DNA from 3 places in the Streptomyces sp. NPDC005808 genome. Region 1 is predicted to be linked to each of the others. Evidence: riboswitches for the same ligand, from Rfam matches in the RefSeq annotation. Region 1 holds a riboswitch; each other region holds the start of a gene.
What was found. A riboswitch is a leader RNA that binds a small molecule or an ion and turns the genes downstream of it on or off. The one in region 1 is predicted to bind thiamine pyrophosphate.
Positions count from the first base shown of each region.

Region 1 (10,049 bases):
GCAGGTACGGGTCGTCGTCGTGGGTCAGCTCGTCGAGCAGCGGCAGCATGTGCTCGCGCACCTGCGCCAGGGCCACGGCACGCTCCCTGCCTCCGGTGGCGCTCCCTGTGTGCACGACCACACCCAGCGCGCCGATCTCCCGGCCCCGGCGCAGCGAGTGCCGCAGCGATTCGACGGACCTCTCGACCGTCGCCTCGGTGTGCGAGCCGAAGTTGATCAGATACGGGGCATGGACGTACGCCGGGATCGACTCCGCGGCGCAGGTCGCGCGGAACTCCTCATCCTGCCGGGGATTACCGGCGGGCGTCGCCCAGCCGCGGGGATTGGCGACGAAGACCTGGACGGTCTCGGCCTTGAGCTCGCGGGCGTAGCCCAGGCCGACGGAGTTGAGGCCGCCGGCCACGGGGACATGGCCGCCGACGGGGTTGCGGAGCTGCTTGCTGGTCACACCCATCAGGGTGTCACGCGCCTGCGCCCGTCCCGTCGGCGGACCTCGTGCGGGGGACCGGTGAGGTGCGGTTCAAGCGATCTCGATCGTGATCGTCGACCCCTTGGGCGCCGTGTCGCCGCCGTCGACCGACTGGCTCTTCACCGTGTTCCCGAAGAGGTTGAGCAGTCCGCGGTTCTCGTCGACCTGGAACCCGGCGTCCTCCAGCGACTGCTTCGCGTCGTCCACGCTGTCGCCCACGACGTCGGGCACCTCGACCAGCTCGGGACCCTTGGAGATCGTCAGCGTCACGGTGTCGCCCTCGGCCGCCTCGCTGCCCTCGCCCGGGGACTGTTCGGCGACCAGTCCCTTGTCGAACTCCGAATTGACCTGCGTGGAGGCGATCTTCACCTTCAGACCCGCTTCCTCCAGCTCCGCGGTGGCGTCCTCGACGGACGCTCCGGTGACATCGGCCACCTCGACCGGGCTGCCCTTGCTGACGGTGATCGCGATGGCGGAGCCCGCACGGCGCTCGGTGCCCGCTGCCGGGTCCGTGCTGATCACGGAGCCGTTGGGGATGGCGTCGCTGAACTCCCGGGTGACCATGCCCGCTGCCAGACCGCTGTCCTTCAGCGTGGCCTTCGCACTGTCCAGGGCCGCGCCCTTGACGTCCGGCACCTTCACTGTCTCCGGGCCGTCGGAGATCGTCAGGTCCACGGAGTCGTTGTCCCGGATCCGGGCGCCGACCTCCGGGTCGCTGCTGATGACGCTGCCGCGCTCCACCGTGTCGCTGTACGCGTGCTTGACCTCACCGGCGTCCAGCCCGGCGTCCGCCAGCCGGTCCTTGGCCTGCTCCTCGGTGACCGCCAGGACCGCCGGGACCTTGGTGAACTGGCCCGAGTTGATGTACCAGACGCCCGCGCCCAGGCCGAGCACCAGAAGGACCGCGGTGACGATCGCGATCATTCCGCGCCGGGGGCGCCCAGGGGCGCGCCGTGCGGGCGGGGCGCCCTCGGACGCGAACTGGCTGGTCCGCTCGAACCGGCTGGTCGGGTTGAGTACGGCGTCCTCGCCCTGATACTCGTTCACCGGCAGCGGGCGCTGCAGGGACAGCGAGCGCGGGATCACGCTCGTACGGTCCTCGGCGTTGTGGTGCCCCATACCGAGGGCCTGCGGCGGTACGGCGTCGAGCTGCTCGGCGCTGAGCTCCGCCCGCGCCTCCAGCACCTGACCGAGCAGCGCCACCGCGTCGTACGGGCGGACCTCGGGGTTGCGTGCGGTCGCCGAGGTGACCAGCTCGTCGAGCTGGAACGCCAGATCCGGTACGGCGGCGGACGGCGGCGGTACGTCCGCGTGGAGGTGCTGGTAGAACACCTGGGCGGGGGAGTCACCGGAGTGCGGCTTGCCGCCGGTGAGCATCTCGTAGAGCACGATGCCGCACGCGTACACGTCGACGCGGGCGTCGGCGGTGCCGTGCTCGATCTGCTCGGGGGCGAGATACGAGACGGTGCCGAGGACCGCGCCCGTCGTGTTGGTGACGGTGTCCACGGCTCGTACGAGCCCGAAGTCCGCCACCTTGACCCGGCCGTCGTCCCCTATGAGCACGTTCTCCGGCTTCATGTCGCGGTGCACGAAACCGGCGCGGTGGGCCGCGCCGAGCGCCGCGAGCACCGGCTCGAAGATGTCGAGCGCGGCCCGCGGCTGGAGGGCCCCGCGCTCGCGCAGGACGTCGCGCAGGGTGCACCCGGCGACATACTCCATGGCCAGATAGACGTACGATCCGTGCGCCCCCTGGTCGAAGACCTGCACCACATTGGGGTGGGCGAGCCGGGCCACCGACTTGGCCTCGCGGATGAACCGTTCGACGAACGAGCCGTCGGCAGCCAGGGCCGGGTGCATCACCTTGAGGGCGAGCACACGGTCGAGGCGGGTGTCCAGGGCCCGGTAGACCGTGGCCATCCCGCCGACCGCGATGCGCGCGTCCACGCGGTAGCGGCCGTCGAGCAGCTGCCCGACAAGCGGGTCCTGAAGGGTCGTATCCACGCAGGTGAGTCTACGAGCCACCACTGTCAGCCCCACCCGTTCAGCCGATACCGGGGCTGGACTGAAGCCGACCTGTGACGCACGCCGCACAGGCCATGAGGTACCCGGCAGTCGCCGACGGCGGGTCGCCGCACGGGAGACCAGCACTTTTCAACGAGGTGGAAACGGGCGGTGCGCGGGCGGGAAAGTCCTGAAGCCGCAACCACGGACGGCGGACGGCCAAGGTCAGAACGCCGGCCGCTCCGGATCCAGCCGGGCCAGCCCCTCCGCAGGAGACGACGCCTCGGCGAAGTGCCGCCGAGGAATCCGCCCCGCCCGGTAGGCGAGCCGCCCCGCCTCCACCGCGTGCCGCATGCCCTCGGCCATGAGCACCGGCTCCTGGGCCCGCGTCACGGCCGAGGCGAGCATCACCCCCGCGCACCCCAGCTCCATCGCGAGCGCGGCATCGGACGCTGTCCCGGCTCCCGCGTCCAGGATCACCGGCACGCGCGCGTGCTCCACGATCAGCTGGAAGTTGTGCGGGTTGCGGATCCCGAGCCCGGACCCGATCGGCGACCCCAGCGGCATGATCGCGGCGCACCCGACGTCTTCCAGTTTCCGCGCGAGCACCGGGTCGTCGTTCGTGTACGGCAGCACGGTGAAGCCGTCGTCCACCAGCGTCTCCGCCGCGTCGAGCAGCTCGATCGGATCGGGCAGCAGCGTGCGCTCGTCGGCGATGACCTCCAGCTTGATCACGTCGGTGCCCAGGGCCTCGCGCGCGAGGCGGGCGGTCAGTACGGCCTCGCCGGCGGTGAAGCAGCCCGCCGTGTTCGGCAGCACCCGGATGCCGAGCCGGTCGAGGACGGAGAGCACGGAACCGTGTACGTAAGCGTTTACGCGCCGCATGGCGACCGTCGTCAGCTCCGTACCGGAAGCGACGAGCGAGCGCTCCAGGACATCGAGGCTGGGCGCACCCCCCGTACCCATGATCAGACGGGACGAGAAGGACGTACCACCGAGGACAAAGGGATCGTCGGCCATGGGTCAGCCTCCTTGGACGGCAGTGAGGACTTCGACACGGTCTCCCTCGGAGAGGGAGGTGGAGGACCACTGCCCTCGCGGGACGACGGTTTCGTTGAGCGCGGCGGCGACACCGGACGGAGCCGGGGTGAGCGCCGCGACGAGGGTGTCGAGAGCGGTTCCGGCGGCGACCCGCTGCCGCTCTCCGTTGACGAAGACGCTGACGAGGATGCTCATACGGGCTGCTCCGTGCGTGCCGGGCTGAAGCGCTTGGGGGAGAAGGGGCGTGCCACGTCCGGGAGTTCACCGGTGGTCAGGGCGTGCGCCATCGCGTCACCGGTGACGGGGGTCAGCAGGACGCCGTTGCGGTAGTGCCCGGTCGCCAGGAGGAGCCCGTCGAGCTCGGTGGGACCGAGCAGCGGCGCGTTGTCCGGCGACCCGGGGCGCAGTCCTGCGCGGGTCTCGGTGAGCGGCAGCTCGGTGATTCCGGGGACCAGCTCATGGGCGTCGCGCAGCAGCTCGTACACGCCGCCCGCGGTCACCGTCGTGTCCCAGCCCAGCTCCTCGCTGGTCGCGCCGACGACGAGCTCGCCGTTCTCGCGCGGCACCAGATAGACATGGCTGCCGCGCACGACGGCACGCACGGTGCGGCTGAGGAAGGGCGCGTACGGCCGTGGCACGGTAAGCCGCAGCACCTGCCCCTTCACGGGGCGCACGGGCGGTAGCAGAGCCTCGGGAACGCCCGCGAGGCGCCCGCTGAGGCTGCCCGCGGCGAGGACCACCTGCCCGGCCGACAGCTTGACGCCGTCCGCGGTGACGACTCCCTGGGCCCGGTCCCGTACCACGCCCAGGCGCTCGGCCCACGTCCGGCGGAACACCACTCCGGCCCGCTCGCAGGCCGTGACCAGGGCCTTCGCGAGCCGGCGCGGATCGATCTGGTGGTCGCCGTCCACCCGCAGCCCGCCCCGCACGCCGGGCGCGAGCATCGGTTCGAGGCGGCGGCACTCACGGCCGCTGAGCCACTCGGAGTCGAGCCCGGACTGACGTTGCAGGGTGTGCAGTTCACGCAGGTGCACACGGTCGTCGGCGTCGAGTGCGACGGCCAGGGTGCCGCACCGGCGGTAGCCGAGGTCCTGGCCCGTCGCCTCGGTGAGCTCGGCGACGAAGTCCGGATAGCGGTGCGCGGAGGCCAGGTTGAGGCCCAGCAGGGTCTGCTCTCCGTAGTGCAGTTCGGTGACGGCGGCGAGCATGCCGGCCGCGACCTGCGCGGCGCCGCCGCCGGGCTCGGGGTCCACCAGCGTGGTCGTCAGTCCGCGCTGCGCGGCCCGCCAGGCCGTCACCAGCCCGATGATTCCGCCCCCGATGACGAGGACGTCTGAGATGCCTGGTGACACGGACGTACGGGATGTGTCAGGCGGTGTATGCGACATGGGCGTCCAGCCCCTCCCTTCGCCGGCATGACCCGGATCAGGTTCGTACGGTCGGAGGCCGTCCAGCCTCCCTCTCAGCCCGGTCGTCCGGACTCCCGCGAGTGCTTTACGTTGACCAGCCTAGCTCGCTGCCGTATGTCTCAGTAAGGGAGCCTCCGTCCATGGCCCGTTCGCTCGACGGCCTCGCCCTGTCGCCGGTCGCCGACCAGGCGCCCGGCGGCACCTCCTCGGGGCACTGCGTGTCCCGCGTGACCGAGCTGCCCGACGGGCGTGTCCGCCTGGAGGAGACGTGGGAGTGGGAGTCGCAGCGGGGCAGCGGGACCAGTTCGGTGGAAGAGGTCCGCCCCAGCGACACCCCCTAGTGGTGCCGTGCGGGTCTGTGGTGGTGCCGTGCGGATCCGTCCGGGCGGTGCTGCCCAGTCGTGTGGAGCAGGTCGGGTCGGGCGGTGCGGAGCAGGTCAGGTCGGGGCGGTGTGGAGCAGGTCACTGAGCACGCCCGCTGACTGACGAATTGTCAGCTGTCTATGGTGATCAGGTGACCGACAAGACGCAGGTTCAGGAGCGGGCGGTACGGCAGGTCGTCGTCGTGGGCGCGGGCATGGCGGGCGTACAGACCGCGGTCGCCCTGCGGGAACAGGGCTTCGCCGGCGGCGTGACGCTGATCGGGGCGGAGCCGCACCAGCCGTACGACCGCCCACCGCTGTCCAAGGCCGTACTGCTCGGCAAGGCCGAGGGCTCCGCCTTCGACCTCGACTTCGAGGCACTGGGCATCGACCTGTGGCTCGGGCGCGAGGCGCTCGGTGTACGCCCCGGGGACCATGAGCTGGACACGGTGGCGGGGCCGGTGCCGTACGACGTCCTGGTCGTCGCGACCGGCGCGGAACCGATCCGGCTGCCGGGCACGGAGGGCGTGCCCGGGGTCCATCTGCTGCGCACCCTGGACGACGCCGAGCGGCTGCGTCCCGTCCTCGCCCAGCAGCACGACATCGTGGTGGTGGGGGCGGGCTGGATCGGCGCCGAATTCGCCACCGCAGCGCGTGAGGCCGGATGTGTGGTGACCGTCATCGAGGCCGCCGACCGGCCGCTCGCCGGGGCGCTGCCCGCCGAGGTGGCCGCCCCGATGGCCGCCTGGTACGCGGACAGCGGAGCCTCGTTGCGCACCCACGCGCGCGTGGAGCGCGTCGAGCCCGGCGCCGTGGTGCTGGACGACGGCTCACGGGTGCCCGCGGGCGCCGTGATCGTCGGCATCGGAGCGCGCCCCGCCACCGCCTGGCTCAGCGGCTCCGGCATCGAGCTCGGCGCCCACCGAGAGGTCCTGGCCGACGACCATCTGCGCACCTCCGTGCCGGACGTCTACGCGGTCGGCGACTGCGCTTCCTTCCCTTCGGGAAGGTACGAGGACCGCCTTCTGGTCCACCACTGGGACAACGCCCTCCAGGGACCGCGCACGGTGGCGGCGAACATCATCGGCGAGTCCCCTGTGGCGTACGACCCGGTCCCGTACTTCTGGTCCGAACAGTTCGGCCGCTTCGTCCAGTACGTCGGCCACCACGCCCCCGCCGACACCACCCTCTGGCGCGGTGACCCGTCCGGCGCGGCCTGGACGGTCTGCTGGCTCCACGGCGGCCGGCTGGTCGCCCTCCTCGCGGTCGGCCGGCCCAGGGACCTGGCCCAGGGCCGGAAACTCATCGAGGCGGGCACCCTGATGGACCCGGAGCTGCTGTCGGATCCTTCGCGGCCGCTGAAGACGGCGACGCTGACGCCTTAGGCGGGGCTGGTTCGCCGTGGGCGGAACCGGTGTCGGCCGGGGCGATCCAGCCGTGCGGTGCCCCGATTCCGATGGGATTCGGCCGTGCGGCGCCCCGATCCAGACGGGATCCGGCTGTGCGGTAACCCGATCCCGACGGGACTCGGCTACCGAGTGTCAGTCCGGGATGGCAGGCTTGTCCTGTGACCGAGATTGACGCAAAGATCGATGCTCTCGTCCCCGCCTGGCTCACCCTGCCCGACATCGCCGAGCAGTTCGGTGTCGAGGTGACCCGCGTCCGGCAGCTGGTCAGGGAGGGCCAGCTGATCGCCGTACGCCGCGGTGAGAACCGTGCGCTGCATGTCCCCGCCGCTTTCATCGACGGGGCCGAGCAGAAGGTCGTCAAGGGCCTGACAGGCACCCTGACGCTCCTGCGGGACGACGGTTTCTCCGACGAAGAGATGCTCGAGTGGCTCTTCACTCCCGACCCGAGCCTGCCCGGCACCCCCGCACAGGCTCTCAGCGAGAATCGCGGCACGGAGGTGAAGCGTCGCGCCCAGGCGCTCGCCGTCTGACCGAGACAGACCGTCCGACGTTCGGACCACGGCGCCATGGACCACCCCGGCCGCCGTGGTCCCCACGCACCGACAACGGGGGTAACACGCATGCCCGACAACGCCGCCACCGCACGCGCCCAGCTCGCCGACGCCCGTGTCTACCTGTGCACGGACGCCCGCAGGAGCCAGGGCGACCTCGCCGATTTCCTGGACGCGGTCCTGGACGGCGGTGTCGACATCGTGCAGCTGCGTGACAAGGGCATGGAGGCGGCCGAGGAGCTGGAGCACCTCCAGGTCTTCGCGGACGCCTGCGCGCGCCACGGCAAGCTGCTCGCGGTCAACGACCGGGCGGATGTGGCCCACGCCGCCGGCGCCGACGTGCTGCACCTGGGCCAGGGCGATCTCCCGGTTGCAGCCGCCCGCGCCATCCTCGGCGACGAAGTCCTGACAGGCCGCTCCACGCATGCCGAGTCCGAGGCCGCGGCAGCCGCCGTCCAGGAGGGCGTGGACTACTTCTGCACCGGCCCCTGCTGGCCGACGCCCACCAAGCCCGGCCGCCACGCGCCAGGCCTGGACCTGGTCCGGTACACGGCCTCGCTGGGTACCGCCCGCCCGTGGTTCGCCATCGGAGGCATCGACCTCGGCAACCTCGACGAGGTGCTGGAGGCGGGTGCCCGCCGCGCCGTCGTGGTGCGGGCGATCACGGAGGCGGACGACCCGGGAGCGGCGGCGGCGGAGTTCGCGAAACGGCTGCGCGGCGTACAGCTGTCCGAGTAGCCGTGCGTGTAGCCGACCGAGGAGTTCCCTGAACAGCCGTCCGGTTGACTGAACAGCCGTCCGGTTACCTGAACGGTTGTCCGGCCTCTGTCCGAGGAGTGGACAAGAATTCGACAAATCGGGCAATTCCCGGCCGTGCGGTTGGGGGACCCGATCCCCCTGGCTAACCTGCGGGTATGGCCTTCGGATCTGCTTCCACCAGGACTGACCGCGCACGAACCGTGCGCGACATGCTCGCGACCGGCAACAAGACGTACTCGTTCGAGTTCTCCGCGCCGAAGACCCCCAAGGGCGAGCGGAACCTGTGGAACGCGCTGCGCCGGGTGGAAGCGGTCGCACCCGACTTCGTCTCGGTGACGTACGGAGCCGGCGGATCCACCCGCGCGGGCACGGTGAAGGAGACCCAGCAGATCGTCGCCGACACGACGCTCACCCCGGTCGCACACCTCACCGCGGTCAACCACTCCGTCGCGGAGCTGCGCAACATCATCGGCCAGTACGCGGACGCCGGGATCCGCAACATCCTCGCCGTGCGCGGCGACCCGCCCGGGGACCCCATGGGCGACTGGGTGCCGCACCCCCAGGGCCTGACCTACGCGGCCGATCTCGTCCGTCTCATCAAGGAGTCCGGCGACTTCTGCGTAGGCGTCGCGGCCTTCCCCGAGATGCATCCGCGCTCCGAGACCTGGGACCTGGACACCGGGCACTTCGTCGACAAGTGCCGCGCCGGCGCCGACTACGCGATCACGCAGATGTTCTTCCACCCCGAGTCGTATCTCCGCCTGCGCGACCGCGTAGCCGGGGCCGGCTGTGCGACTCCGGTGATTCCCGAGGTCATGCCGGTGACGAGTGTGAAGATGCTGGAGAGGCTTCCGAAGCTCAGCAATGCGTCGTTCCCGGACGTTCTGAAAGAGCGGATCCTCACAGCCAAAGATGATGCGGCGGCTGTACGCTCCATTGGCATCGAGTTCGCGACGGAGTTCTGCGCGAGGCTGTTGGCCGAGGGAGTCCCCGGACTGCACTTCATCACGCTCAACAACTCCACGGCAACGCTGGAAATCTACGACAATCTGGGCCTGCACCACCCGCAGCAGGCCTAGACCGGTCGCACCCACGTACGACACACTGCGTAGCGGCCACTGGGAGAGGGGCGTACATGGGCTGGACGGTCCTCTATATCGCTTTCGGCGTCGTCGCGCTCTGGCTGCTCGGCGAGGTTCTGCTGCAGTACAAGGCGCGGCTGCGTTACCGGTTGCTCGCCTTCGCCGGCTTCCTCGGCGTGGTCTTCGGCGTGCTGATCCCCTCCGTCGTGGTCATCGGCCTGGGCGCTGCGGCGTTCGCGGTCGGCCAGACGTATGTGACGTTGTCGTTCCGCCGCGGGTTCGCGGAGGGCTGGGCCGTCGGAAACCGCCAGGGCGCCGACAAGGCCAAGGGCAAGAGCAAACGCCGCCGTGGTGAGCCTGAGCACCAGGACCCGACGCTGGAGGTCACCGACCTCGAAGCGGCAGACGCCACGGCATTTCCGCAGGAGGACGAGTTCGCGGGCGAGGACAACGTCTTCTCACCCGCGCAGTCCGACCGCTTCATGCCGCCGGGTGCGGGTGAGCCCGGCGCCGCCGAGACCACTGCCGTGTACGAGCCGCAGCCCCTGCCCGACGACACCGGCTCCTACGGCGTGTACGACGCCAACGCGTATGCGGCAGCGGCCGATCAGTCCTACGCGTCCGCGGCCCAGGGCCAGGACCAGCAGGCCTATGCGTACGACGGCTACTCCGGCTACGACCAGCAGCAGTACGGCTACGACAGCAACGGCCAGCAGCAGTACGCCGCCTACTCCGACCCGTACATCGGCACGCAGACGTACAGCGGTGCCTCGTACGACAACACCACCTACGGTGGCGGCGAGCAGCAGCAGTACGGGCAGCAGGGCTACGGTCAGGACCAGTACGCCGCCGGTACGTACGGTGACGGCACCCCGCCCGGTGGAGTCTGGGTGCCGCAGCAGCGCACCGACGAGTACGGCGGCGAACTCCCGCCGGAACAGCCGTATCCGTACCAGGAGAACAACA
Region 1 is NZ_JBIAIK010000007.1:393,327-403,375, reverse strand. Features, by position in the region: gene ACFYPC_RS18820 (deoxyribonuclease IV) at 1-448, opposite strand, end outside; gene pknB (Stk1 family PASTA domain-containing Ser/Thr kinase) at 521-2,470, opposite strand; gene ACFYPC_RS18810 (thiazole synthase) at 2,696-3,490, opposite strand; gene thiS (sulfur carrier protein ThiS) at 3,494-3,706, opposite strand; gene thiO (glycine oxidase ThiO) at 3,703-4,899, opposite strand; TPP riboswitch at 4,897-5,008, opposite strand; gene ACFYPC_RS18795 (hypothetical protein) at 5,061-5,261, shown strand; gene ACFYPC_RS18790 (NAD(P)/FAD-dependent oxidoreductase) at 5,498-6,667, shown strand; gene ACFYPC_RS18785 (Rv2175c family DNA-binding protein) at 6,850-7,221, shown strand; gene thiE (thiamine phosphate synthase) at 7,312-7,980, shown strand; gene metF (methylenetetrahydrofolate reductase [NAD(P)H]) at 8,157-9,080, shown strand; gene ACFYPC_RS18770 (hypothetical protein) at 9,137-10,049, shown strand, end outside.

Region 2 (10,049 bases), on a different contig from region 1:
CCGAAGACCCCGGCGAACCAGGGGATCCCGGCGGCACCGGTGGCGCCGGGCCGGTCGTCCGGGCCAGGGCGGACGGGGTCAGGGACCCCAGGACGGTCACCGTCAGTCCCAGCAGCAAACCCAGCCACGTACGCAGACATCGTTTCGCTCGCATGCGAGAACCGTCCCCTATCGGGCCGGTCATGGCCGGGATCTGTGGAGCGCCAGCCGGTTGTGGACAACGGCGTCACCCGGTGCCTCTCAGGTCCCGTACACTTCTGGTGGCGATCCGGGCGACCGGGTCGACTTCGCACGCCCCGACACGAGGCCCTCGAACGGCCGGTGTCAGCGCCTCTCGGTCCCTGGTGGCAAGGCGCAAGCGGGCGTCAGGCGCGGGTGCCGTCCGGCACGCGCGGCACAACCGAGAACACCAAGGAGAACGGCCATGGCCGTCGTCACGATGCGGGAGCTGCTGGAAAGCGGCGTCCACTTCGGTCACCAGACCCGTCGTTGGAACCCGAAGATGAAGCGCTTCATCTTCACGGAGCGCAACGGCATCTACATCATCGACCTGCTCCAGTCGCTGTCGTACATCGACCGCGCCTACGAGTTCGTCAAGGAGACCGTCGCCCACGGCGGCACGGTCATGTTCGTCGGCACGAAGAAGCAGGCGCAGGAGGCCATCGCCGAGCAGGCCACCCGCGTCGGCATGCCCTACGTCAACCAGCGCTGGCTGGGCGGCATGCTCACCAACTTCTCGACCGTCTACAAGCGTCTGCAGCGCCTCAAGGAGCTCGAGCAGATCGACTTCGAGGACGTCGCCGCTTCGGGTCTCACCAAGAAGGAGCTTCTCGTGCTGTCGCGCGAGAAGGCCAAGCTGGAGAAGACCCTCGGTGGTATCCGCGAGATGTCCAAGGTGCCCAGCGCCGTCTGGATCGTGGACACCAAGAAGGAGCACATCGCGGTCGGTGAGGCCCGGAAGCTCCACATTCCGGTTGTTGCCATCCTCGACACCAACTGCGACCCCGACGAGGTCGACTACAAGATCCCGGGCAACGACGACGCGATCCGCTCCGTCACCCTGCTCACTCGCGTGATCGCCGACGCCGTCGCCGAGGGCCTCATCTCCCGCTCCGGCGCCGGCAAGGCCGCCGAGGGTGACAAGGCCGCGGGCGAGCCGCTCGCCGCGTGGGAGCGTGACCTGCTCGAGGGCGAGAAGAAGGCCGACGACGCCGAGGCTCCGGTCGCCGAGGTCCAGACCTCCGCCGAGACCGAGAAGGTCGCCGACGCCGAGCAGGCCGAGGTTGTCGCCGAGGCTCCGGTCGCCGAGGCGCCCGCCGCCGAAGCCCCGGTTGCCGAAGCCCCGGTCGCCGACGAGGCCCCCGCCACGGACGCCGAGCAGGCCTGACCCCTCACCCCTTCGGGTTCTGAACGGCGGGGGCGCACCAAGCCCCCGCCGTTCGGCCCGTAGATCTTCAGACTTCGAGAGAGATTCCAGGAATCATGGCGAACTACACCGCCGCCGACGTCAAGAAGCTCCGTGAGCTCACCGGCGCCGGCATGATGGACTGTAAGAAGGCGCTGGACGAGGCCGACGGCAACGTCGACAAGGCCGTCGAGGCGCTGCGGATCAAGGGCCAGAAGGGTGTCGCCAAGCGCGAGGGCCGCTCCGCCGAGAACGGCGCTGTGGTCTCGATCATCGCCGACGACAACTCCTCCGGTGTCCTGGTCGAGCTGAAGTGCGAGACGGACTTCGTCGCCAAGAGCGAGAAGTTCCAGGTCGTCGCCAACCAGATCGCCGAGCACGTCGTCGCGTCCTCCCCGGCCGACCTCGACGCCCTCCTCGGCTCCGAGATCGAGCCCGGCAAGACGGTTCAGGCGTTCGTCGACGAGGCCAACGCGAACCTGGGCGAGAAGATCGTCCTGGACCGCTTCGCCCAGTTCTCCGGTGCCTACGTCGCGACGTACATGCACCGCACCATGCCCGACCTGCCCCCGCAGATCGGTGTCCTGGTCGAGCTGGACAAGCCCAACGCCGAGCTGGCCAAGGGCATCGCGCAGCACATCGCCGCCTTCGCGCCGAAGTACCTCTCCCGTGAGGACGTTCCGGCCGAGGTCGTCGAGTCCGAGCGTCGTGTCGCCGAGGAGACCACGCGCGCCGAGGGCAAGCCGGAGGCCGCGCTTCCGAAGATCGTCGAGGGTCGCGTCAACGGCTTCTTCAAGGAGGCCACCCTTCTCGGTCAGCCGTACGCGCTCGACAACAAGAAGTCGGTCCAGAAGGTTCTGGACGAGGCCGGTGTCACCCTGAAGCGCTTCGTGCGCATCAAGGTCGGCATCTGAGTCCGTACCGCGATCGACGCCCGGCCCCGCTGCTAGGGTCGACAGCAGTCGTCCGCGTACGTGGGCACGTGCGCGTGCGTGTCGGACGACAGCAGATCTGACGAGGAGGCCATTGCCGAGCATGGGATGCGAACAACACCCCAGCGGCAATGGCCTTCTTCGTATGTGTGACACGTAAAAGAGGCGAGAGATCCATGACCACCACCCAGGCCGGCAAGGGCGAGAAGACCGACGACGGCAAAGGCGCGGGACGCTTCATGCTGAAGCTGTCCGGCGAGGCGTTCGCCGGCGGCGGCGGACTGGGCGTCGACCCCGACGTGGTGCACAAGATCGCCCGTGAGATCGCGGCCGTCGTGCGCGGCGGAGCCCAGATCGCGGTTGTCATCGGCGGCGGCAACTTCTTCCGCGGCGCGGAACTCCAGCAGCGCGGCATGGACCGGGCGCGCTCCGACTACATGGGCATGCTCGGCACGGTCATGAACTGCCTGGCCCTCCAGGACTTCCTGGAGAAGGAAGGCATCGACAGCCGTGTCCAGACCGCCATCACCATGGGGCAGGTCGCCGAGCCGTACATCCCGCTGCGCGCCGTGCGGCACCTGGAGAAGGGCCGTGTGGTCATCTTCGGCGCCGGTATGGGCATGCCGTACTTCTCCACCGACACCACCGCCGCCCAGCGCGCCCTGGAGATCGACGCCGAGGCACTGCTGATGGGCAAGAACGGCGTCGACGGTGTGTACGACTCCGATCCCAAGACCAACCCCGAGGCGGTCAAGTTCGACTCGCTCAGCTACGCCGAGGTCATCACCCGCGACCTCAAGGTCGCCGACATGACGGCCATCACGCTGTGCCGGGACAACAAGCTGCCCATCCTGGTCTTCGAGCTCCTGGCGGAGGGCAATATCGCACGCGCCGTCAAGGGTGAGAAGATCGGCACACTTGTGGGTGAACACAGCAGCCGGGCCTGACGGAACCGGCCCCGAGCGGGGTCGGGACCGGACGGAGCACAGACCCTGACCGGGGGATGGACAATGTCCTGCCGGTCCGGAACCGTGCAGGAACAAGACGCGACGCAGCCGGCTGCCGCCCCTACGAGGAACAGCTGCCGGGCCTACTCAAGACACGCAGGAGCAAGTGGTGATCGAAGAGACCCTCCTCGAGGCCGAGGAGAAGATGGAGAAGGCCGTCGTGGTCGCCAAGGAGGACTTCGCCGCGATCCGCACCGGCCGTGCGCACCCGGCGATGTTCAACAAGATCGTGGCGGACTACTACGGCGCACTGACGCCGATCAACCAGCTGGCCTCGTTCTCGGTGCCCGAGCCCCGCATGGCGGTGGTGACCCCGTTCGACAAGAGCGCGATGCGCAACATCGAGCAGGCGATCCGCGACTCCGACCTCGGTGTCAACCCGAGCAACGACGGCAACATCATCCGGGTGGTGTTCCCGGAGCTGACCCAGGAGCGCCGCAAGGAGTTCATCAAGGTCGCCAAGACCAAGGGTGAGGACGCCAAGATCTCGATCCGCTCCGTACGCCGCAAGGCGAAGGAGACCATCGACAAGCTGATCAAGGACGGCGAGGTCGGCGAGGACGAGGGCCGCCGTGCGGAGAAGGAACTCGACGACACGACGGCGAAGTACGCCGCTCAGGTGGACGAGCTTCTCAAGCACAAGGAAGCGGAGCTGCTCGAGGTCTGATGAACGATTCTTCCTGGGGCGCGCCGTCACAAGCCGGGTACTGGGGGCCGTCCGAGCAGGGGCCTGTCCAGGGGGTTGCCCCGGCGGGTCCCGCATACGATGCGTATGACGCGCAGCACACTCGGCCCATGCCCATCGTGCCCGACGTACCCGATCATGGCGAAGACCAGGATGACGACCGGGGGGCCGCTCGGCTGAGCGGTCCCCTGTTCCGCGACGACACACCGGCGGCGGCGCCGTTCTACGGGGGCCCGTCGCAGAAGCCGCAGGAGCCCATGTCCAGCGCCCCACAGCCCGCCCCCCCACCGCAGAAGAAGAGCGCGGGACGGGACCTGGGCGCGGCCATAGGCGTGGCTGTCGGGCTCGGTGTGGTGATCGTCGTCTCCCTGCTCATCGTCAAGGCCGTCTTCATCGGCGTGATAGCGGTCGCCGTGGTGGTGGGGCTGTGGGAGCTCACCTCGCGGCTGGAGGAGCGCAAGGGCATCAAGGCGCCTCTCGTGCCGCTGGCGCTCGGTGGCGCGGCGATGGTCGTCTCCGGTTACGTCCGGGGCGCCGAGGGTGCGTGGGTGGCGATGGCGCTCACCGCGCTGGCGGTTCTGGTCTGGCGGATGACGGAGCCCCCCGAGGGCTATCTGAAGGACGTCACGGCCGGCGTCTTCGCGGCTTTCTACATCCCGTTCCTGGCCACGTTCGTCGCGCTGATGCTCGCGGCCGACGACGGTTCCCTGCGGGTGCTCACGTTCCTGCTGCTCGCCGTGGTCAGTGACACGGGCGCGTACGCGATCGGCTGGCGCTTCGGCAAGCACAAGCTGGCGCCGCGCATCAGCCCCGGCAAGACCCGCGAGGGCCTGGTCGGGGCGGTCACCTTCGCGATGGCCGCGGGTGCGCTGTGCATGGAGTTCCTGATCGACGACGGTACCTGGTGGCAGGGCCTGCTCCTGGGCCTCGCGGTCGCGGCCAGCGCCACGCTCGGGGACCTCGGCGAGTCGATGATCAAGCGGGACCTGGGCATCAAGGACATGGGCACGCTGCTGCCGGGGCACGGCGGAATCATGGACCGGCTGGACTCGCTGCTGCCCACGGCTCCGGTGGTCTGGTTGCTACTGGTGATCTTCGTCGGCTCCGGCTGACCGGCTGTTGCGCATGAGTCTGTACGTCGCTGACGTGCGGGTTTGTCGGTGGGGGGCTCGTTGTCCACAGGGCGGCGAGTCCCTCTTCGTATGTCTGCGACACTGGGAGGGTTATGCCTGCACCCGGAGAACTCACATTCGTCGCCCCGCGCGGAGCCAAGAAGCCGCCGCGGCATCTTGCCGATCTCACGCCCGCTGAGCGTAAAGAGGCGGTTGCCGCGATCGGCGAGAAGCCGTTTCGTGCCAAGCAGCTCTCGCAGCACTACTTCGCGCGGTACGCGCACGACCCCGCGGAGTGGACGGACATCCCGGCCGCCTCGCGCGGCAAGCTTCAGGAGGCGTTGCTTCCCGAGCTGATGACGGTCGTGCGGCATCTGTCGACCGACCAGGAGACCACCCGCAAGACCTTGTGGCGGCTCTTCGACGGCACGCTCGTCGAGTCCGTGCTGATGCGGTACCCGGACCGGGTGACCATGTGCATCAGCTCGCAGGCCGGATGCGGGATGAACTGTCCGTTCTGCGCGACCGGGCAGGCCGGGCTCGACCGGAACCTCTCCACCGGCGAGATCGTGCACCAGATCGTGGACGGCATGCGGGCGCTCCGGGACGGCGAGATCCCGGGTGGTCCGTCGCGGCTCAGCAACATCGTCTTCATGGGGATGGGCGAGCCGCTGGCCAACTACAAGAGGGTGGTCGGGGCGATCCGAGCGCTGACCGACCCCGAGCCCGACGGGCTCGGCCTCTCGCAGCGTGGCATCACCGTGTCGACGGTCGGTCTTGTCCCGGCGATCAACCGGTTCTCCGACGAGGGCTTCAAGTGCCGCCTCGCCATTTCGCTGCACGCGCCCGACGACGAGCTGCGCGACACCCTCGTACCCGTGAACACACGCTGGCAGGTGCGGGAGGTGCTGGACGCCGGCTGGGAGTACGCGGCCAAGTCGGGGCGCCGGCTCTCCATCGAGTACGCGCTGATCAGGGACATCAACGACCAGGCCTGGCGTGGTGACCGGCTCGGGCGGATGCTCAAGGGCAAGCCCGTGCATGTCAATCTCATCCCGCTGAACCCGACGCCGGGTTCGAAGTGGACCGCCTCGCGGCCCGAGGACGAGAAGGCGTTCGTCGAGGCGATCGCGGCCCACGGGGTGCCGGTCACCGTTCGCGACACCCGTGGTCAGGAGATCGACGGGGCGTGCGGACAGCTCGCGGCCACCGAGCGGTAACCTGACTGCGTACGTACGTCGTACTTACATCCGTAGTTCCCACATCTTCATATTCCGACAGGGGAGCGCCACAGCGCTGAGAGTGCGGCAGCCGGTCACCGGCGGGCCGCAGACCCTCAGAACCTTGCCCAGGTCATTCTGGGTAGGAAGTTCGGTCAATACTCAAGCTGTTGCGCCCTGCCCGGGAACTGTCAGAGGTTCCCGGGCAGGGCCGCGTCTCTTCCTGGTCATCCCAGGAGGAATTCAGTGAGCAAGAAGAAGACGATCACGGCCGTAGCGGTCGGGTTGGGGCTTGTCGCGCTCTCCGCGTGCGGCTCGACCGAGTCCGGCTCCGGGAGCAGCGGTGACTCCAAGACGGTGACCCTTGTCAGCCATGACTCCTTCGCCTACTCCAAGGACGTGCTGAGCGCCTTCGAGAAGGAGTCCGGGTACACGGTCAAGGTCCTCAAGGACGGTGACGCGGGGCAGGCCGTCAACAAGGCGATCCTCACCAAGGACAACCCGCAGGGCGACGTCTTCTTCGGCGTCGACAACACCCTGCTGTCCCGCGCGCTCGACAACGGGCTCTTCCAGTCCTACGAGGCCAAGGGCTCGGACCAGATCCTCCCGGAGTACCGGGTCGACGAGGACAAGCACCGGGTGACGCCCATCGACACGGGCGACATCTGCGTCAACTACGACAAGGCGTACTTCACCGAGCACAAGCTGACGCCTCCGCAGTCCTTCGACGATCTGATCAAGCCCGAATACAAGAACCTGCTTGTCACCGAGAACGCCTCCACGTCCTCGCCCGGCCTCGGCTTCCTGCTCGGCACCGCCGCGAAATACGGCGACGACGGGTGGCAGGACTACTGGACGAAGCTCAAGGCCAACGGCGTCGAGGTCGTCGACGGCTGGGAGCAGGCGTACAACGACGACTTCTCCGGGTCCGCGGGCGGCAAGAAGGCCAAGGCGGACCGGCCGCTAGTCGTCTCGTACGCATCCTCGCCGCCCGCCGAGGTCATCTACGCCGACCCGAAGCCGACGACCGCGCCGACCGGCGTCGCGACCGGCACCTGCTTCCGGCAGGTCGAGTACGCGGGGCTGCTGAGCAACGCGAAGAACACCAAGGGCGGCGAAGCACTCATCGACTTCCTGATCACCAAGAAGTTCCAGGACGACATGCCGCTGAACATGTTCGTCTACCCGGTGGTGGAGGGCGCGAAGGTGCCCGCCGAGTTCACGGAGTTCGGGCCGCAGGCCAAGGACCCCGAGACCATGGACCCCGCGAAGATCGCCGCCAACCGGGACCAGTGGGTCAAGTCGTGGACCTCGCTCGTACTGAAGTAACGCCCCGGGCGCGTAAGGAGTCCCGTCGGGGAGGCGCGGCGCGGCTCGGGCTGATGGCCCTGCCGGTCGCGTTCTTCGGCGTCTTCTTCGCCTACCCCGTGGTGGCGATCGTGGCCCGAGGCCTAAGGGTTGACGGGGTCTGGCAGTTCGGGCGGATCGGGGATGTCCTCGCGCAGTCCGACATCCGGCACGTGCTGTGGTTCACCACCTGGCAGGCGCTCGCCTCGACCGCGCTCACGCTGCTGATCGCGCTCCCCGGCGCGTATGTCTTCGCGCGCTTCGAATTCAGGGGCAAGCAAGTGCTGCGGGCGGTGGTGACGGTGCCGTTCGTGCTGCCGACGGTCGTCGTCGGTACGGCCTTCCTTGCCCTCGTCGGCCGGGGCGGGCTCCTCGACGAGCTGTGGGGCGTACGGCTCGACACCACCGTCTGGGCGATCCTGCTCGCGCATGTCTTCTTCAACTACGCGGTCGTCGTCCGCACGGTCGGCGGGCTCTGGTCGCAGCTCGACCCGCGTCAGGAGGATGCCGCCCGGATGCTCGGCGCATCCCGCTTCGCGGCCTGGCGCAAGGTGACGCTGCCGGCCCTGAGCCCGGCCGTGGCCGCGGCCGCGCTGATGGTGTTCCTCTTCACCTTCACCTCCTTCGGTGTGGTGCAGATCCTCGGCGGCCCGACCTTCTCGACCCTCGAAGTCGAGATCTACCGGCAGACCTCGGAGATCTTCGACCTCTCCACGGCGGCGGTGCTGACGATCATCCAGTTCGTGGCGGTGGGCGCGATCCTCGCCGTGCACGCCTGGACCGTGCGGCGCCGGGAGACCGCCCTGCGTCTGGTGGCCCCGGAGACCACCGCACGCCGGCCACGTGGTGGCGGGCAGTGTGCGTTGCTGGCCGGGGTTCTCGCGACCATCGCCGTGCTGCTCGTGCTGCCGCTGGGTGTGCTGGTCCAACGGTCTCTGGACGCGCCCGACTTCGGCTACTACAGGGCACTGACGTCCGACGACAGCGGCATCTTCCTCGTCCCGCCGATCGAGGCCATCGGCAACTCGCTGCAGTACGCGCTCGCCGCCACCGCCATCGCCGTACTCGTCGGCGGTCTGGCGGCCGCCGCCCTCACCCGGCGTGCGGGCCGTCTCGTACGAGGCTTCGACGCGCTGCTGATGCTGCCGCTGGGCGTGTCGGCGGTGACCGTCGGATTCGGGTTCCTGATCGCGCTGGACGAACCGCCGCTGAACCTCAGAAGCAGTTGGATTCTGGTGCCCCTCGCACAGGCACTGGTCGGTGTCCCCTTCGTCGTACGAACGATGCTGCCCGTGCTGCGGGCGGTCGACGGGCGGCTGCGGGAGGCGGCGGCGGTGCTCGGGGCGTCGCCGTGGCGGGTGTGGCGCGAGGTCGATCTGCCGATGGTGCGGCGTGCGCTGCTGGTCGCGGCCGGCTTCGCCTTCGCGGTGTCGCTGGGCGAGTTCGGGGCGACCGTCTTCATCGCACGGCCCGACAATCCCACGCTGCCGGTCGCCGTGGCGCGGCTGCTCGGACGCGCCGGTGACCTCAACTACGGCCAGGCGATGGCCCTTTCGACCATCTTGATGGTGGTGTGCGCGGTGGCGCTGCTGCTGTTGGAGCGGGTACGGACCGACCGGACCGGGGAGTTCTAGATGCTGCTGAGCCTTGAGACCGCGACCGTACGCTTCGGCGGGCGTGCGGTGCTCGACGCCGTCGACCTCGCGGTCGCCGAGCACGAGATCGTGTGCGTGCTGGGGCCGAGCGGCAGCGGCAAGTCGACGCTGCTGCGGGCGGTGGCCGGGCTCCAGGCGCTCGACGCGGGCCGGGTGCTCCTCGACGACCGCGACCAGGCGCAGGTGCCCGCGCACCGGCGGGGCGTCGGCCTGATGTTCCAGGACCACCAGCTCTTCCCGCAGCGGGACGTGGGCGGCAACGTGGCGTTCGGGCTTCGGATGCACGGCGCGAACAAGGGCGAACAGGCGGTACGAGTACGGGAGTTGCTGGAGCTCGTCGGATTGCCGGGTGCCGAGCGCAGAGCCATCGCCGCCCTCTCCGGTGGTGAGCAGCAGCGGGTTGCGCTGGCCCGTGCCCTCGCGCCGCGCCCCCGGCTGCTGATGCTCGACGAACCGCTCGGCCAGCTCGACCGCTCGCTGCGCGAACGCCTTGTCGTCGAACTCCGGGAGCTGTTCGGCGAGTTGGGTACGACCGTGCTCGCCGTCACGCACGACCAGGGCGAGGCCTTTGCGCTCGCCGACCGGGTGGTCGTGATGCGCGACGGGCGAATCGCCCAGTCGGGTACGCCACTTGAGGTCTGGCAGCACCCCGCGGACGAGTTCGTGGCGCGCTTCCTCGGCTTCGA
Region 2 is NZ_JBIAIK010000015.1:85,030-95,078, forward strand. Features, by position in the region: gene ACFYPC_RS28825 (murein hydrolase activator EnvC family protein) at 1-154, opposite strand, end outside; gene rpsB (30S ribosomal protein S2) at 425-1,387, shown strand; gene tsf (translation elongation factor Ts) at 1,483-2,319, shown strand; gene pyrH (UMP kinase) at 2,514-3,284, shown strand; gene frr (ribosome recycling factor) at 3,454-4,011, shown strand; gene ACFYPC_RS28850 (phosphatidate cytidylyltransferase) at 4,011-5,141, shown strand; gene rlmN (23S rRNA (adenine(2503)-C(2))-methyltransferase RlmN) at 5,255-6,361, shown strand; TPP riboswitch at 6,411-6,528, shown strand; gene ACFYPC_RS28860 (thiamine ABC transporter substrate binding subunit) at 6,608-7,690, shown strand; gene ACFYPC_RS28865 (ABC transporter permease) at 7,666-9,342, shown strand; gene ACFYPC_RS28870 (ABC transporter ATP-binding protein) at 9,343-10,049, shown strand, end outside.
Region 2: another riboswitch for thiamine pyrophosphate. It lies ahead of ACFYPC_RS28860 (thiamine ABC transporter substrate binding subunit); the one in region 1 lies ahead of thiO (glycine oxidase ThiO).

Region 3 (10,049 bases), on a different contig from region 1:
CATTCACAAGCAAGTATGACGCATGGCCGTTCGAGGGTTGACACGCGGGGGGTGCCTAAGCGTGGACCGGCTGGTCACGGACGCGTGGTCGACACGGAGGGGCCGGCCCGGCGCCAGGAGGGCTGCTTCGACACGGTCGTCACCGTCAGCCGCAGGACGGACCCAACAGGTCGCCGCACAGGTCGCCCAGCAAGTCCTCGAGCCATGGTGGCCTCCGGACCGAAGGCAAAACCCGCGTGCTCCCCTTCGGGCCCACGCGGATCTCGCGGGGCACCGAGTCAACGCCTCCCGAGCCCGTGCAGCATGCTGAGCCGCGTCGACGGCGACCCGCACACCTTTCACGACCGTGGTCGACGGCGGCCCCACACGCTCGCCACGGCGCAAACGAAGGCGGCCCCGCAGGCTCACCGCCGCGCAGGGACATCGGGCCCATACGCTCGCCGCCGCGCAGCGACGTCGACCCCGCACGCGCGCCGCCGCGCAACGACGTGGACCCGCACGCGTAGAACTCCTGGCAGATCCAGGAACGGCCTCAGGTGTCAGAGCTCCTTGCGGAACCCTTCCGTCGTCTTGAGGAAGATGTCGTTCGCCTCGGTCTCGCCGATGGTCACCCGGACCCCCTCGTCGGCGAACGGCCGCACGACGACCCCGGCCTGCTCACAAGCGGCGGCGAAGTCGAGCGTGCGCTCCCCCAGCCGCAGCCACACGAAGTTGGCCTGCGTCTCGGGCACCGTCCAGCCCTGCCCTCGCAGCGTCTCGACCACCCGTACGCGCTCCGACACCAGAGAGCCGACCCGGCCGAGCAGTTCGTCCTCGGCGCGCAGCGAGGCGACCGCCGCGTCCTGTGCGAGCTGGCTCACACCGAAGGGCACCGCCGTCTTGCGCAGCGCTGCCGCAACCCGGTCATGGGCGATCGCAAAACCGACCCGGAGGCCCGCGAGCCCGTACGCCTTGGAGAAGGTGCGCAGAACGCAGACGTTCGGCCGGTCGCGGTAGAGCACGACGCCGTCCGGCACCTCGGCATCGCGGATGAACTCGCGGTAGGCCTCGTCCAGGACCACCAGCACATCGCTGGGCACCCGGTCCAGGAACCGCTCCAGCTCGGCCCGGCGCACCACCGTGCCGGTCGGGTTGTTGGGGTTGCAGACGAAGATCAGCCGGGTCCGGTCGGTGATCGCGTCCGCCATTGCGTCCAGGTCGTGCACCTCACCCGGCGTCAGCGGCACCTCGACCGGGGTCGCGCCGCTGATCTGCGCGATGATCGGGTACGCCTCGAAGGACCGCCAGGCGTAGATGATCTCGTCGCCCGGGCCGCTCGTGGCCTGGACCAGCTGTTGCGCGACCCCGACGGAACCGGTGCCGGTGGCCAGGTTCGAGAGGGGGACGGCGAAGCGGTCCGACAGTTCGTTCATCAGCGCGGTGCACGCCAGGTCCGGGTAACGGTTGAAGGAGCCGGCCGCGGCGGTCACGCTCTCCATCACACCGGGCAGCGGCGGATAGGGGTTCTCGTTGGAGGACAGCTTGTACGCCACCGCACCACCGACCGCGGCAGGCTTGCCGGGCTTGTAGGTGGGGATACCCTCCAGCTCGGCACGCAGCTTGGGGCTCGTCTCGCTCACCGCAGTCCTCCTCGTGACCACCGTCGGCTCATGTTCGCCGTCGGCTACCAATACTCCTCACCCTATGAGGATTGGGCTTCGCTGCGAATGGCCTGTGGACAACCACCTCGCCGCCACGAGCAGCCCGAGTGATCATCCCCGTACGAAGGCGTACGAATGGGGGCGCGCCGCTCGTCTCATCGCGCGCCGGTGGCTCACGCCGTGGCGCGCATCCCTCGTCAAGGTGAGTTGAGACCTCTTCGAGACATGACCCGGTTGGCAGGCCCATGCGCGCCGACAAGTCACGTCCTGCCATTGGATCGTTCAACTGGCTTTCTTTCTAATGCAGTTGACCCACTTCGACCATGCAGAAACGTGCCTGTCAACGAGTGCATATGCGTCCGCACTACCCCACCGCATGAGCCCTACTATCGGCTCGCCATGACAGCAGCAGGGAAGCACCAGGTGAGCCGGGCGGAGACAACCCGCCGCGGCGGTCGGCCGGGACGGGCGGGCATCAGAGATGTTGCCGCAGCCGCCGGAGTGTCCATCACGACCGTCTCCGACGCCCTCAACGGCAAGGGCAGGCTCCCGGACGCCACCCGACGCCATGTCCGCGAGGTCGCCGACCGGCTGGGCTACCGCCCGTCGGCCGCGGCCCGAACCCTCCGTACCGGCAAGTCGGGCCTCATCGGCCTGACCGTGACGACGTACGGGGATGAACCTTTCACCTTCACCGAGTTCGCGTACTTCGCGGAGATGGCCAGAGCCGCCACGTCGGCGGCGCTGGCCCGGGGCTACGCCCTGGTCATCCTCCCTGCGACCTCGCGCCACGACGTGTGGTCCAACGTCGCCCTGGACGGAACCGTGGTCATCGACCCGTCCGACCACGACCCGGTCGTCAGTGAGCTGGTCCGCCAGGGCTTACCGGTCGTCTCCGACGGCCGCCCGGCCGGCACGCTGCCGGTCACGGCCTGGGTGGACAACGACCACGAGGCCGCCGTCCTCGGCATCCTCGACCATCTGGCAGACGCCGGCGCCCGCCGGATCGGCCTCCTCACCGGCACCACCACCGACACCTACACCCACCTCTCCACCACCGCTTACCTGCGCTGGTGCGAGCGCGTGGGCCAGGATCCGGTCTACGAGGCCTACCTGGCGCACGATCCGTGCGCGGGAGCCGTCGCCGCTGACCGGCTGCTCGCGCGGCCCGACCGCCCGGACGCCGTCTACGGGCTCTTCGACCCGAACGGCACCGACCTGCTGGCCGCGGCCCGGCGCTACGGCCTGCGCGTACCGGACGACCTGCTCCTCGTCTGCTGCAGCGAGTCCACCGTCTACGCCAACACCGAGCCGCCCGTCACGACGCTCTCACTCAAACCGCGCCGGATCGGCACAGCGGTCGTCCAGCTCCTCATCGACGCCATCGAGGGAGTCGACTCGGACCAGCCGGTCGAGCAGGTGATACCGACCGAACTGATCGTGCGAACCTCCTCGCAACGCCGTCCGCCGCGTACGACGGTGAGTCCGCCCCGATCACCCGAGAAAGGTTGACTCCCGCTGAAGACTGGGCGGGAAAGCCTCGCCCAATTCGGGCAAAAACCCCGGTGAACTGGGCTCCTGCTCCGATTCACCACCCCTGGGTCATCACATGGCGCGATCCGCATTCCTATGATGGGCCCACGACACCGCGGGCAGCTGCGACCAGGCAGTCCGATCCGGTGCAGATGCGGCGCGATGGTGGTGGAGGGGTCGATGACTCAGGGGGCCGGTCAGGGACCCGAGGTGGCGCGGACGGCGACGTTGCGCGACTTCCGAGTGCCCGCGTACGTCCACGAGACCGGTCCGTTCGCGCAGGACACACCACCCGACGAGGACGCGGGGCCCGGCGGGGAACCCGAGGGGTACACACCGACGCGGCGCGATCTGCCCGTCATCAACCGGAGTGACACGGTCCAGGTCGCCGTTGACGCCGCCGCTTCGGAGGGCGCCGACGGGCCGGGTCCGCTGTTTGTCGTAGGCGATGTGCACGGCTACCTGGACCAGCTCGTCGCCGCGCTCCAGGAGAAGGGCCTCATCGACGCTGCCGGCAACTGGTCGGCCGGGACCGCCCGCCTGTGGTTCCTCGGCGACTTCACCGACCGCGGCCCGGACGGCATCGGCGTGATCGACCTCGTGATGCGGCTGTCCGCCGAGGCCGCCGCCGCCGGCGGCTACTGCAAGGCGCTCATGGGCAACCACGAGCTGCTCCTCCTCGGCGCCAGGCGCTTCGGCGACACCCCCGTCAACTCCGGCGCGGGCACCGCCACCTTCCAGGCCGCCTGGCTGCTCAACGGCGGCCAGAAGACCGACATGGACCGTCTCCAGGACCACCATCTGCAGTGGATGGCCCGCCTCGACGCCATGGAACAGGTCGACGGACACCTCCTGGTGCACTCCGACACCACCGCCTATCTCGACTACGGCGACTCGATCGAGGCGGTCAACGACACCATCCGCGAAACCCTCACCCGCAACGACGCGGACGAGTGCTGGGACCTGTTCCGCAAGCTCACCAAGCGCTTCGCCTTCCGCGACGACGGCAGCGAGGCCGTGCGCTCCCTGCTGGACATGTACGGCGGCTCACGCATCGTCCATGGCCACAGCCCCATCCCGTACCTCCTGGGCGACGTGGGCTCGGAGGACGGCGAGGACAGCGCGGGCCCCTTGGTCGAAGGACCGCATCTCTACGCCGACGGACTGGCCATCGCGATGGACGGTGGCGTGACCATGGCCGGAAAGCTGCTGGTCCAGCAACTGCCACTGGACATCTGAGGGTTCATCGGGCAGGTGTCGCCCTGCTGAAGACCGTGCTGGCCAGGGGGCAATTTCTGGAAACCCCCTGTCACGGCGTGCCATCGCGGCTCTACCATCGGACTATCCGTAGCAGGCTCCCCTCCGTTTCTGCCCAACGGCTCGTCAGCGTGCGAGCTATCAGCCCTACGGAGCATCGGGGGATGCAGATGAACAGCGTTCCGCAGCACCTGCTGAGCGAGGACCGCCAGGATTACGAGCGGCTCCTCGATGAGGCGCTGCGCTCCGCACCACACCGCCCGGAACTCGCCGCTGTCGGCCAGCGGCTCAACCCGGAACAACTGCGCACCATGGCGCTCAACGCCAGCGCGCTCATCACGGTGGCCGCGGCCACCGAGTACCAGCACTATGTGAAGGTCCGTGAGGAGCTGCGTCAGCCGGCGCCGACCACCCCACCCGTCCGCAAGGAAGCCGGTTCCGCCGAACCGGGTTCGAGCGCGATGGGACTCGCCGCCACCGTGGGGGAGGTCACCGAGACAGCCGGAGCGGGCGCCATCGCCGTCGTCGCGGTACTCGCCCCCGTCCTCGCCGGGACAGCCGCGGCGATATTCCTGCTCGTGGGGTACATCCTGAAAATGATCGACCCCGAGCCGGCGTTCGCCAAGACCCTCCTGACCACCGGGTGGGTCTTCGGCGCGGTCACGGCGGCCGCGATTCTGGTCGCCGCGGTTGGCCTCCTGCTCACCGCACTGCGCAACGGCTCGTCCTCGCTGCAGGCCGGAGCACGCGGCGAGCTCGACGAACAGGTCGCCCGGGCCAGGGAAGCCTGGCGCGAGGCCCTGCTGGAGCGCGGCATCATGCCGTTCCTCCGAGAAGCCCTGGCGGACCCGGGCTCGGCAGCATTCGGCGGTCCGTCGCCGTCGCCGACACCGACGAGCCGCATGCCGCAACTGGGCTACAACCGCCCGGGGTTCAGCAGCCCCGACGGCGGCCCGGCAGCGGGCCCGCGCCCGAGCTACTCCAGCCCGGACTTCTCCAGCCCGGACTTCGGGGGGCCTGAACACCAGCCGGAGTGACACCCGGCCGTGGTCGCGCTCAACCTCCAACCGCCAAAACACGCCGGCTACATGCTCGAACACGTCACAGCCTGCGGAGCCCGACAGCCGGTAGTGCGCCGGAGCTGTCCCAACAGCCCCGGCGCGCTGCCTGCGTTCGCGGTCAGTCGGCCAGCGGCAGATACACCCGGTTCCCGCTCGCCGCGAACTCCTTCGACTTCTGCAGCATCCCCTCGGCGACCTCCTCAACGGAGGCTCCCGCGGCCGCCGTACCGCCGAACTGCTCCGTGATGCTGTGGCTGATCTTCATGGAGCAGAACTTCGGCCCGCACATGGAGCAGAAGTGGGCCGTCTTGGCGGGCTCGGCCGGGAGTGTCTCGTCGTGGAACTCCCGTGCCGTGTCCGGGTCGAGGGCCAGGTTGAACTGGTCCTCCCAGCGGAACTCGAAGCGGGCGTCGGACAGCGCGTCGTCCCATACCTGCGCACCTGGGTGCCCCTTGGCGAGGTCGGCTGCGTGGGCGGCGATCTTGTAGGTGATGACGCCGGTCTTGACGTCGTCACGATTGGGCAGGCCCAGGTGCTCCTTGGGCGTGACATAGCAGAGCATGGCCGTGCCCCACCAGGCGATCATCGCGGCACCGATGCCGGAGGTGATGTGGTCGTACGCCGGCGCGACGTCCGTGGTCAGCGGGCCGAGCGTATAGAACGGAGCTTCATCACAGATCTCCTGCTGAAGGTCGATGTTCTCCTTGATCTTGTGCATCGGGACATGTCCCGGGCCTTCGATCATGGTCTGAACATTGAAACGCTTCGCGATCGTGTTGAGTTCCCCGAGCGTCCTCAACTCCGCGAACTGCGCCGCGTCGTTGGCGTCCGCGATCGATCCCGGCCGCAGCCCGTCACCGAGCGAGTACGTGACGTCGTACGCCGCGAGGATCTCGCACAGCTCCTCGAAGTTCTCGTAGAGGAAACTCTCCTGGTGGTGGGCCAGGCACCACGCCGCCATGATCGAGCCACCGCGCGAGACGATGCCGGTCTTGCGGTTCGCGGTGAGCGGTACGAACGGCAGGCGCACGCCCGCGTGGACCGTCATGTAGTCCACGCCCTGCTCGGCCTGCTCGATGACCGTGTCCTTGTAGATCTCCCAGGTCAGCTCCTCAGCACGGCCGTCCACCTTCTCCAACGCCTGGTAGAGCGGCACCGTGCCGATCGGCACAGGAGAGTTGCGCAGTACCCACTCTCGGGTGGTGTGGATGTTGCGGCCGGTGGACAGGTCCATGACCGTGTCCGCGCCCCACTTGGTGGCCCAGGTCATCTTGTCCACCTCCTCCTCGATGGAGGAGGTCACTGCCGAGTTGCCGATGTTCGCGTTGACCTTCACCAGGAACCGCTTGCCGATGATCATCGGCTCGATCTCCGGATGGTTGACGTTCACGGGCATCACCGCGCGGCCGGCAGCGATCTCCTCGCGTACGACCTCGGCGGCGACGTTCTCGCGAACCGCCACGAACTCCATCTCCGGCGTGATCTCGCCGCGCCGGGCGTACGCGAGTTGCGTCACGGCCTGTCCGGAGCGGCCCCGGCGCGGCTGGCGCGGCCGCCCCGGGAAGACCGCGTCGAGGTTGCGAAGGCCGCCGCGCGGTGAGGTGTGCTTGATCCCGTCGTCCTCGGGGCGGACGGGGCGGCCCGCGTACTCCTCGGTGTCGCCGCGGGCGATGATCCAGTGTTCGCGCAGCGGCGCCAGACCCCTGCGTACATCGGTTTCGACGGTCGGATCGGTGTACGGGCCGGAGGTGTCGTACAGCGTGACGGACTGGCCGTTGGTGAGGTGCACCTGACGGACCGGTACCCGCAGATCGGGACGCGATCCCTCGACGTACGCCTTGTGCCAGCCGATGGACTGCCCGCCCCCGTCGTTCTGGGACGGGGAAGGGGCCCCGCCCGTCTGGCTGGAGACAGACGTGCCTGCTTCGTCCTTGTTGGTCATGAGACCTACTCCCTACGCCGGCATTACCCGGTAACAGGTTCGGCGGTCGACGCAGCAGATTCCGTCTGCCGATGTTTCATGTGAAACATCGCTAAGACGGAGATCAGCGCCCTCTCAGCCCGGTGCTCCGAGCTCCCGCGTGTGCAAAGGTGCCTCCACGCTAGCGTCACATCGGGCGCGCTGAACAGTGGGCCCCGTCCGTTCTTGCGATGATCGGTCGGTGACCACGATGCAGCAGCCCCCTATTCCGCCGTCCGAGCCGCCGCACGGACATGGCCCCGGCGACGGCCACGGGCACGGCCCGGGCGGTGGCAGAGGTCCCGGTGACGGCCGGGGACCCGGCGGTGGGCAGGGATCCGAGGGCAGCAACGGACCCGGGGTTGCGGGCGGACCTGGGGGCGGCCACGGACCCGGCGGTGGGCAGGGATCCGGGGGCAGCAACGGATCCGGCGGTGGGCGAGGACCCGGCGGTGGGCAAGACCCGGGCGACAGCCACGGCCACTCGCACAGTCACAGTCATGGCCCCGCGGCCCCCGTCTCCAAGCACCTGCGCAAGGTCATCGGCGCGGTGCTGATCCCCTTCGCCGCCGCGGTCGTCGTGGGGCTCGTGGTGCTCTGGCCTGGCGGCGCCCCGGGGCACGAGCGCACCGGTGTCGGTTTCGACCGACAGACACAGCAGGCGACGGTCACCAAGGTCGAGAAGGTGGATTGTGATTCCGTGAACGCCTCGGGGGAGACCCCGACCGGCGACACCTCCACTGCCGAGGGTTCCTCGGCAGTGCAGCAGGCGACGGGTGACTGCAAGAAGGCGACGATCCGGGTCGACACCGGCAGCGACAAGGGCCGTACGTTCACCGAGATCGTCCAGCCGGACCAGTCACGCCAGTTGCACCAGGGCGAGAAGGTCGTGGTCGCGTACGAGCCCTCCGCTCCGAAGGACCTGCAGTACTCGGTCAGCGATGTGAACCGCAGGATTCCGATGGCGGTGCTCGCCGGGATCTTCGCGCTGATCGTCGTGGCGGTCGGCCGGTTGCGCGGCGTCATGGCGCTGGTCGCACTTGCCGTCAGCTTCATGATCCTGACGTTCTTCATCCTGCCCGCCATCCTGGAGGGCTCGAACCCACTGGTCGTGGCGGTCGTCGGAGCCAGCGCCATCATGCTGATCGCGCTCTACATGTGCCATGGCCTCTCGGCCCGGACATCGGTGGCGGTGATCGGCACCCTGCTCTCGCTGCTGCTGATCGGGGTGCTCGGTTCCCTCTTCATCGGCTGGGCCGCGCTGACCGGCAACACGGACGACAACACCGGCCTGATCCACGGCCTGTATCCGTCCATCGACATGAGCGGTCTGCTGCTCGCCGGCGTCATCATCGGTTCGCTCGGTGTGCTCGACGACGTGACGGTGACGCAGACCTCCGCCGTCTGGGAGCTGCACGAGGCGAATCCGACGATGGGCTGGCGGGGGCTGTACCGCGCGGGCATCCGCATCGGCCGCGACCACATCGCCTCGGTCGTCAACACGCTCGTCCTGGCGTACGCGGGCGCTGCGCTGCCCCTCCTGCTGCTCTTCTCGATCGCGCAGAGCAGCGTCGGCTCTGTCGCCAACAGCGAACTGGTCGCTGAGGAGATCGTGCGCACCCTGGTCGGATCGATCGGCCTGGTCGCCTCTGTGCCCGTCACCACCGCCCTGGCCGCTCTGGTCGTCTCGGCCGACCGCACGGGGACTCCGGCCGGTCGACCCGCGGCTGGGACTCCTGGCGCCCCCGTGGAGCCCATGGGGGCCGCCAGAACGCCGGTACGTGGTGGGAAGGGTCGCCGCCGCAAGCACTGAAGTCACGTGGTGCTCAAGTCGACTTGAGCTGCGCGTGCGGCCCCTGTTCCATACGCAGGCCGGTCGAGAGGAAGCGTTACTCCACTCGGGGAGACGGCGCTCAGCCCGCGCTCTGCTCCTCCGCCAGGATGCGGACCAGCGCCTCGTCGAGGTGGGCGTCGAAGTCGGCGAGGGAACGCTCCTGCCCGAGCGGCACCAGCTTGTCCGTACGGTCGAGGAACGCCACGAGCGGCGCCGCACCCGACCTGAACAGCGCGTGATCGCCGCCTACCTGAAGCCTGATCAGCACCTCGCCGAACGCGTCCGGGTCGGCGGGTGCGATGTGTACATCACCGTCACCACACGGCCGGCCCACACCGTCGACCAGCAACTCCCTTCCGAACGCCCAGGTCACAGGCGCGTCGCCGGGCAAGTGAAAGGTCAGCCGCACGGCGTACGGATCACAGGTCTCGTATCGCAGCTCCACCGGAATACGGAAGGAGAGCTCCTCCGACACGAGGAAGCTCATCATGACCTCTGCCTGTACCGACTCACGCATCGCCTACCCCGTCGTTTGCGGTCGACTGGCCAGGAATCGTTCCCCTGACACTGCTGAAATCTTGCTCAACGTACACGGCAGATCACAAGGAGTGAGTTTTCAGATACTGATAGAGATGGCGAGTGTCCCTGGCGCTCTGCCGATCGCCTCTTGCAACTGGCGTGCAGCAGGCAGGAGTCGGTCGGCCTGGTGCGACGGCAAGGAGATGGCCACGGTCGATGCGGTGGCGCCGACGGTGATGGGAATC
Region 3 is NZ_JBIAIK010000008.1:219,864-229,912, forward strand. Features, by position in the region: gene hisC (histidinol-phosphate transaminase) at 540-1,619, opposite strand; gene ACFYPC_RS19945 (LacI family DNA-binding transcriptional regulator) at 2,040-3,152, shown strand; gene ACFYPC_RS19950 (metallophosphoesterase) at 3,339-4,412, shown strand; gene ACFYPC_RS19955 (hypothetical protein) at 4,595-5,467, shown strand; gene thiC (phosphomethylpyrimidine synthase ThiC) at 5,610-7,433, opposite strand; TPP riboswitch at 7,426-7,582, opposite strand; gene ACFYPC_RS19965 (YibE/F family protein) at 7,654-9,264, shown strand; gene ACFYPC_RS19970 (SsgA family sporulation/cell division regulator) at 9,365-9,802, opposite strand; gene ACFYPC_RS19975 (IclR family transcriptional regulator) at 9,902-10,049, opposite strand, start outside.
Region 3: another riboswitch for thiamine pyrophosphate. It lies ahead of thiC (phosphomethylpyrimidine synthase ThiC); the one in region 1 lies ahead of thiO (glycine oxidase ThiO).